2 regions of the Cytobacillus sp. T106 genome follow, and region 1 is predicted to be linked to the other one. Evidence: riboswitches for the same ligand, from Rfam matches in the RefSeq annotation. Region 1 holds a riboswitch; the other holds the start of a gene.
What was found. Region 1 has a riboswitch for thiamine pyrophosphate ahead of thiM (hydroxyethylthiazole kinase). Riboswitches for the same ligand answer to the same signal wherever they lie in the genome.
Positions count from the first base shown of each region.

Region 1 (4,422 bases):
TATATCGTCACACTTCTTTTAAGGCTTGCAGCAGCTTCCTTTATATCTGCAGCCTGGCTGATGCTTGTTATGACAGAAACGCCGTCTGCCCCGGCCAGAATAACAGCACGTGCATTGTGCGGTGTGATTCCGCCTATTCCTACAACTGGTATTGTGATAGCAGACTCTCTCAATTCCTGTATGAGAGCCATTCCCTGAACCGCCTTGGCATCTGCTTTTGTTGACGTCGGATAGATGGGGCCAAGACCCAGATAATCTGCGCCAGCCCTGACAGCTTCGTTCGCTTCCACAAGTGTATGGGCAGATACCCCCAAAATCTTATCCCCGATTTTCTCCCGTACTGCTTCGGCCGGCTCGTCCTCCTGCCCAATATGGACGCCGTCTGCGCCGATTTCACATGCCAGTTCTATGTCATCGTTGATGATAAAAGGAATGCCCCCTGTCCTGCACATCCGCTGAAGCTGCTCTGCAAGCACGTATTTTTCTTGCCTGCCAAGACATCCTGCCCCTTTCTCCCTGTACTGAAAAAGGGAGATCCCGCCTTTAATCGCCTCTTTCATAACCATATCCGGATTCTTAGTGCAGTTCGTGCTTCCCATGATAAAATAGACCTTTAACAGCTCTTTCATTCTTTGACTGTCAATTCGCGCCATATGCCAAGCCCTCTGCTTTCTGTCTATTGTTATATGCCCAGTGGTTTGTCGGGCCGTGGCCGCTCCCAAGGAGAAGATCATCTTCGATGGCTGCCTGGATGAAGTCTTTTCCAAGCCGGACACTCTCCTTTACAGAAAGCCCCTTCGCCAGTCCTGCCGTGATTGCTGCTGAAAAGGTGCAGCCGGTCCCATGGGTATTGACTGTATCCACCCTCCTGCCTTCAAACACATCAAAGCTGCTTCCATCAAAAAGCAAATCAGCAGCAGCTTCTTGATTTCCTGTTTCATGCCCCCCTTTAATGACTACATTGTGAGCGCCGAGCGCACATAATCTCCTGGCTGCTTCTTTCCGTTCGGCTAAAGAAGAGATTTTCATGCCGGTTATTGCTTCTGCTTCAGGAATATTAGGGGTGATGATTAGTGCGAGCGGGAGTAAATGTTCCTTCAGGGCTGCCATGGCGCTTTCCTGCAGGAGGCTAGCCCCTCCCTTGGCAATCATCACAGGATCGACGACCACCTTTGTCCATTGATAATGGCTGATAACAGCAGAAACAGCTTTAATGATGTCTGCATCAAAAAGCATGCCCGTTTTTAAAGCATCCGTCCCCATGTCGCTTCCAATGCTCTCTATCTGTTTACCTACAGCTTCGGCCGTCATCGGGAAGACCGCCTGCACGCCAGTGGTATTCTGAGCGGTGATTGCTGTCAGTGCTGACATGCCATAGACACCAAGTTCCTGGAAGGTCTTAAGGTCAGCCTGGATTCCGGCTCCGCCTCCACTGTCCGAACCCGCTATTGTCAATGCTTTGTTAATATTCATTTATATTTCTCCTTTGAGGACAGTAATGTCCGTCCTGTTTTCAAGATCCTCACCCTTAAGCAGGGCAAGGCTGTTAAGCAGCTCTATTTGAAAGGTTCCAGGTCCTTTGTTTCCCGCTGCTTCTGCAGCCATTTCTGCCGCTGCAGAGTATACAGCCAGCGCAGCCGCCGCGGCTTTCAGTGAGTCTGATTCAATTGCATGGAAAGCGCCTATCACCGATGACAGCAGGCAGCCCGTTCCTGTAACTTTCGTAAGGAGGCTGCTTCCGCCACTGATCCGGACAACTGTTATTCCATCAGAAATGATGTCCTCCTTCCCTGTAATAACAGTTACGGTGTTGAACAGTTTTGCAGCAAGAAGGGCTGTCTCTTCCGGGTTGCCGGCTTCCCCGCCGTCAACACCTTTAATTTCTCCTCCTTTTCCGGCAAGGTGAGATATTTCGGCAGCATTGCCGCGCAAAATGGAGATCGGCAGCTCTTCGAGAAGGTTTCTGCCTGTTTCGGTCCTGTAAGCTGTTGCACCTGCCCCGACCGGATCAAGGATGATCGGCACTGAGTTTCTGCCCGCTGATTCTCCCGCAAGTTTCATAGATTTTACCACAGGGGAAGTAAGAGTGCCGATGTTCAGGACCAGCGCCCCTGCAATGCCGGCCATATCGGCAGCTTCTTCTGCAGCATGAGCCATGACAGGCGATGCCCCCAGCGCCAGCAGGCCGTTAGCGGTAAAATTGGTGACAACCATATTAGTGATATTATGTACAAGCGGCTTTTCAGCCCTAAGCTTTTCCAGCATCACTGCTATCTCTATTGTATTCATTCCCTTTTCTCCTTTCAGCAGCAAAAAAGCCAGGCCCTGAAAAGGACCTGGCAATTGTGCATAAAAAATATAGCAAATAGTTCCACTTCGCTACTTTCCTACGCTGGCATCATCCAGATCAGGTCCAAAGGGTTAAAAAACGGGCCAGTTTTTCTCTCAGCCTGCTTTCCGCAGGCACCCCCAGTAGTTGCTTATTAGATTGACAATTACATAGTATCTTTTTTTGTCCCCGGCGTAAAGCGATAATCATTTACTAAACCATTTCTGCGGCAAAATGGTAGATTGGCAGTTCAATGAAAACGGAAGTCCCTTCTCCTTCATTGCTCTCGGCCCAAATTTTACCATTATGCCTTGCGATGATTTCCCTTGTAATCGAAAGTCCGATGCCATTTCCGGCCGTCCTGCTGTTACTGCTTGCCTTGGTATAGTTTCTGTCAAAAATAAATGGAAGCCTTGCAGCCGGGATGCCGCTGCCGGTATCTGACAGGCATATCCTGACACTTCCGCCCTGGGATGCCAGCCTGGCGCTAAGGATCAAACCGCCAGTCTCTGTATGCCTGATGCTGTTTGAGACCAGATTGGAGAAGGCCTGCAGCAGACGGGCGGGATCTGCCTCCACCAACGGAACATTCTCAACATTCGTGTTTTCCAGATCCAGGACAAAATAAAGTCCTTTCTTTTCGGCTTCAAATTTAAATTGCTTCCTAATATTGACCAGCATCTGGCCAAGGGGCAAATAATCCATCTCAAACCGTATTTGGCCAGCCTCCATACGGGAAAGATCAAACAAGTCGCGGATCAGGACATTCAGTTCATTCAGGCGGCTGACACTTCGCTGAAGAAATTCTCTTTTTTGCTCTTCTGATTCGGCAATACCCTCCTGCACAGCTTCTATATAGCCCTTAACGGCAGCAAGCGGAGACCTTAAATCATGAGAGATGTCTGATAATATAGTGTTCTTTGCCTGCCTTGAGCGGTCGAGTTCTTTATTGGCCCTCTCCAGGCGGATATTTGCTTCATTCAGCTCTTCGGTCCGCCGGGCAACCCTTGCTTCCATCCTCTCATACAGATCTGCATTTTCCAAAGATATGGCTGCCTGAGAGGCAATCAATTCAAGAACCCGGAGATTTTCTTTTGTGAATGCATGCGAAATCTGGTTGTTTTCCAGGTACATCATACCCTTTACTTCACCCTTATTCAGGATCGGCAGGCAAATGAGCGACTTCAGCAGCATCCTTTTGACATAAGGATCCCCTGAAATCAGACTGTTTTCACAGGCATAATCAAGAATGATTCCTTCTCTGCTCAGCTCTGCAAGTTCTATTGCCTGTTCGGACAGCATTTCTCTTCCTTGGACCGGCTCGAAGCGTTTTGGCCGTTCACCCCCACCGGCATACTCCCCGATCGTCCAAATTCCATCCCGTTTAAAGAGCAGAATCCCCCTGTCTGCTCCGCTGTAATGCATGGTAACCTCCATTAGCCGGGCCAGCAGATTTTCAAGCACTACTTCCCTGGATATGCTCTGGGCGGCGGAAACAAGGGCATACTCATCAAACTGAATGGAATGACTGGTTTCCGGTTCCTTCGGTAAGGAAATTTTAACCTTCTTCCGAAGATCATCAGCCTTGGCTTCTGCACCCCAAAGCCGATAGCATTTAAAAGCTTCTGAGAAAAAGGAACTTGCCATCCTGCTATATCCCTGCGCAGAAAAGTATCGGCCTGCACATTCATTTGCAAGGGCAGCATCCTGCAGGAAGCCGTTCTTTTCGGCTTCCTGAATGCTTTCATCATAAATATTAAATAGATTGGAATCCCTCTTGGCAATCCTTCGGTATTCTGCTTTTAAAAGCAAGTATTTATGACGGAAATTCGACGGGGAAAGAGCTGCCCAGCGTTTCATTTTTGATATAGAGTTCTTCAGTTTAGCCAAATGAAGAGCTTTTTTCTTTTTCTGCTTTTCATGTTCATAAAAACGGACAAGCCATAAACCATGATAGAAATGGTATTCAGGGACAATGACAAGCGTCAGCCTTTTGCTGATAAGCGGTGCCAGTTTCTGAATCAGTTCATCGGCATATTCAGTTTTCTGAAAAAGATAGCTCATCTGCAGCCGGATCGTATAATGGATGATTT
Region 1 covers NZ_JBEUMK010000007.1:18,482-22,903, reverse strand. The annotation lists gene thiE (thiamine phosphate synthase) at 1-653, opposite strand, end outside; gene thiD (bifunctional hydroxymethylpyrimidine kinase/phosphomethylpyrimidine kinase) at 640-1,473, opposite strand; gene thiM (hydroxyethylthiazole kinase) at 1,474-2,289, opposite strand; TPP riboswitch at 2,368-2,481, opposite strand; gene ABU165_RS13870 (AAA family ATPase) at 2,543-4,422, opposite strand, start outside.

Region 2 (4,422 bases), on a different contig from region 1:
TCCGAGCAATAGCCTTGAGTTAAATTCATATGTTCCGATTTTCAGCATTTCATCCGCCTCCTACAAAATGTACGATTTCTATGCGATCACCTTCTGCAAGCTCTGTTTCAGCATGCTGGCTTTTTTCCAAAATAGCGGCGTTCAATTCTACAATCGCCGCCTTTTGATTCAGTTTCAAATGTTCCAGTAAATCCCCTACCGACTTGACGGTGCCAGGCACCAGGATATCACTGCTATTCACATGAAGCTTCAACGAATCCACCCCTCCTGCACTTTTTTCAAACCTCTCTCAATCTCAAATTCTCTGTAAAGCTCCTTATCCTCTGCGGCTGCGGTTCCTTCAATAGAATCAGAAACCATTTTTCCCGTGATTGGGCTGAGCAGGATGCCGTTCCGGTAATGGCCGGCTGCAATGAACAGGCCCTTATAGGCCGGGTGCCAGCCGATATAGGGAAGGCCGTCACCTGTCTGCGGCCGGATTCCTGCCCATGCCTTTTCCCACCGTGCCGATGCGAGCTGGGGCAGCAGCTTATAGGCCCGTTCGGCCAGCATCCTGACTCCGCCAAACGAAACGGAAGGATTGAACTCATTTTCATAGCTTGTTGCACCTATGATCAGGCGGCCATCCTTCTTGGGCACAAGATACCCGCCAGAATCGGAAAAGATCGTCGACCGTATCAAAGGCCCTTCAGGAATGACCGAGAGGCACTCCCCTTTCACAGGAAAAATAGGAAGCTCAAGATCTGCCTTTTTCAGCAGCTCTCCCGTCCAGGCACCTGCGGCAGCAATCACGGTTTCTCCATAAAAACTTCCTTTGCTGGTCATCACACCCTCGACGGATTCTTTATCAAATATGAAGTCTTCGATCTCCGTCCCTTCCAGCACAACTGCACCTCGGGCCATTGCCCCCACCGCAAATGCACGCGCCAGGTTCGGTGCATTCAGCTGGCCGTCATTCGGAATCAGCATGCCGCCTGCGAGCCCCCGGGAGAGATGAGGTTCCCTTTCGCAGATTTCTGCCTGAGCCATCCATCTTACCTGTCCGTCCCATTCTTTATGGAATCTGACCTGCTTCTTAAGGACCTCTGCCTCTACATCATCCCAAGCAATTTTTATCATTCCTTCATTAACAAGGCCGATGCTGATTCCTGTCAGATCCTCAAGCTCCTGGATGATGTCAGGGAACATGGCCCTGCTTTTCAGGGCCAGCTTCAGCATTGATAGATTCTCATCTATTTCTGCCTGGGCACCGAGCATTCCGGCTGCGGCAGAAGAAGCTTCAGAACACAGCTCCCTTTTTTCCAGAATGAGCACCTGCTTGCCAAGCTTCGCCTGCTGATAGGCGATAGAGCACCCTATAATGCCGCCCCCGGCAATGATCACATCATAAACTTTCTTCATATCTGCCTCCTCCCCGGTTCAGTGCAACCCTATATGCGCCGGCTGCCTCCTCCGGACTGACGGCTTTAAAAATTCCCGAGAGTACAGCAGCACCTGAAGCTCCGGCCCTTATCACCTGTTCCATATTGTCAGGAGAAATTCCCCCGAGCGCTATCACCGGAATAGAAAGCCTTCCTGTCATTTCCTCAAGGCTGGAGAGGCCCCTTGGCTCCATACCTGGCTTGGAACTGGTCGGAAAACAGTGGCCATACATGACATAATCTGCGCCATCCTCTTCTGCCTGAACAGCTTCTTCAATTGAGTGGACGGATTTTCCGATGAGCAGGCCAGGGAATGTTATCCGCACTTCCCGTACCGGAAGACTGTGATAGCCGAGCTGGACTCCCTTCACTCCCAATGCGGCCGCTGCATCCACTCTGTTATTAATGATGATCTGCTCCCCCGGGACTCCCTTTTCCAGCAGAATTCTCCCCATCTCGTAGATGTCAGCCGCTGTCAGGTGATGCTCCCTGATATGAATATAGTCCACATTCCGCGAGATGCTTGAAGCTATCCTGATAAATTCCTCCGCCGGCTGTCCTGCAGAAATGGCGTGGAGCTGCAGTTTATCCCTGCTGGGCCAACCTTGTAAACGACGCAAAAAAACCACTCCCCATTGCGCAGGAAAGTGGCTGATTAATGATCTATGGCTAAAAAAATATGTACTTTTTATAACCGTTCGGCACACTTCCCTACGCTAGTATGAACTAGATCAGGTTCAAAGGGTCTCAAATGCTTGATCTCAGCCTCTTGCAGGCTCCCCTAGTGATAATTCTATTATTCAATTGTTCTCTTTTATTTTAGCATACACGATCAGCAGGGAGAACCCGAAATCTGAATCAGACTGTTTTTTCTCCGTCAGGCAGAATCGGCAGTACCGTTGAATATTTGACTTCCCTCAAGGAGAGGCTTGTCTGTATCTTCGTGATCCCGAGCTGATTCAGCTTTCGGATGAACCGTTCCAGCCCTTTCCGGTCTTTGATGGCCACTTTTAAGATATAATCATATTCTCCTGTCAGGCAGTGGCATTCCAGCACCTCAGCCATATCCACCAGCGTGCCCTCCAGTGCTTCCAGCTTTTCCGCCTGATGGATGTTAGTGCTGATGAAAATAAAGCAGAGCAGATCAAAGCCCAGTTTTTCCTGGCTTAAAATTGCCACCTGCTTCTCAATATAGCCTTCATTTTCGAGCCGCTTGACCCTCCCATGAATGGCGGGGGCAGACAGGCTGACCCTCCTGGCAAGCTCAGCGTTGCTTATTTGGCTATCCTTCTGGAGCAGATCAAGGATTTTTAAGTCCACGTCATCCAGCACCTTGTTCACAATCGATTCCATCTTACAGCCTCCTTATGATTATTCCGCCAACTCCGTTTAAGTCTATCCTTAATTTAATTTCATTCACAAAAAACACAATTGCTCTTAATAAAATTTCAAATTTACTCTATTGTACGAAATAATCATTAAAACACAAAGAGAAAATGTTAAAATTAATTCAATAACTATCGAAGGAGCTGCTCCTATGCCAGCTTTATATGTATGCCTGATGCTTCTCACCTCCCTGCTGTGGGGCGGGAATTTTGTTGTAGGCAAGTCGCTTGTGGAGCATGCTTCCCCTGTGGCCTTGACCGCATTTAGATGGATCATTGCTGTGATCTTCCTGTTGCCTATCGTGCTGCGGAAGGAAAAAAAGCTTCTGCCTCCTGCAAAATCGCTTGTCCCGCTGATTCTGATGGGCATCACAGGTGTAGTGCTGTTCAATATCTTTCAATTTTGGGCGCTGGAAGAAACAACGGCCACAAATGTCGGACTGATTTCAACGCTTAACGCTATTTCAATCGCCGTTTTTTCAGCACTCTTTCTAAAAGACAGGATTAACCTGCCGCAGATTCTGACCATGATGTTTTCACTCTTCGGCGTCCTGCTTGTCCTTACCAAAGGCCATCTGGAAATGCTGCTGTCTTTGACGTTTAATAAAGGGGATTTATGGATGATGGCAGCGGTGTGCATTTGGGGAATCTATTCAGTCCTCGGCAAGTGGGCCGGCAAATATACTACTCCGATCATGTCGACCTTTTATTCAGGGGTCTTCGGATTGGCCATCCTGCTTCCATTCAGCTATTCTGATCTCCAAATCAAAAATCCTGATCTGTCCTTTGCAGGATCCATGCTTTATACCGGGCTCATTTCAACCGTTGTATGCATGGTGCTCTGGAATAAAGGGGTCCAGAAAATCGGGGCTGTCACCGCAGGAGTGTTCCTGAATTTCAACCCTGTTTTCACTGCGATCCTGGCTTTTCTGCTGCTCGGAGAAAAGCTTGAAGCAATCCAGTTTCTCGGAGGCATGATCGTCATCCTTGGCTGCTATCTGTTTACCCGCCTTCAGGCACAGCGGCAAAGAAAAAGCCTACGCGGCAAACCGGAAGCTTCCCTTACAGCTATAGACTAGAAAAGGGATGAACAAAAAGGTAAATAGTTACTCCACTGTTAGAAAAGGTAAAATATACACTAAGATGCACTTTGTTCAGCACTATAAATAACAATGCAAGAGCATAGAAAAACGCTTGGATTATGGATATTCCAAGCGTTCTTTTTTACCCGTTAGTCATACATAAAGACTTACATAATAAGTCATTATTTCTTACGTTTTCGTTCTAAGAATATAGGTGCTATATTTAGCAAGATAGAAACAATTGTCAGAAACCAAAATGCCCTTGCCATACCAGGTATTACATCCGATAAAGCCGCCCAATCTTCCGCATTTACCCACCGAGTTAAATAACTGTAATCTGCGCAAATTGTTAATGCTGTAAATGATAATGCCATCGCCATAGCAAGCTTATAATCCTTTCCTGCTGCATACAAAGAAAGATTTATAACAGTTAATACTATTGCAAAAACCCCTAATATTAACCACATACCTATACCCCCATTTATTTTTATTTTTGTCATGTAATAATACAATCTGCATCATCTCAATTTTTTT
Region 2 covers NZ_JBEUMK010000025.1:38,621-43,042, reverse strand. The annotation lists gene ABU165_RS24260 (thiazole synthase) at 1-48, opposite strand, end outside; gene thiS (sulfur carrier protein ThiS) at 50-253, opposite strand; gene thiO (glycine oxidase ThiO) at 250-1,401, opposite strand; gene ABU165_RS24245 (thiamine phosphate synthase) at 1,385-2,050, opposite strand; TPP riboswitch at 2,113-2,214, opposite strand; gene ABU165_RS24240 (Lrp/AsnC family transcriptional regulator) at 2,280-2,774, opposite strand; gene ABU165_RS24235 (DMT family transporter) at 2,959-3,885, shown strand; gene ABU165_RS24230 (hypothetical protein) at 4,071-4,355, opposite strand.
Region 2: linked by a shared signal. The riboswitch ahead of ABU165_RS24245 (thiamine phosphate synthase) and the one ahead of thiM (hydroxyethylthiazole kinase) in region 1 are both predicted to bind thiamine pyrophosphate.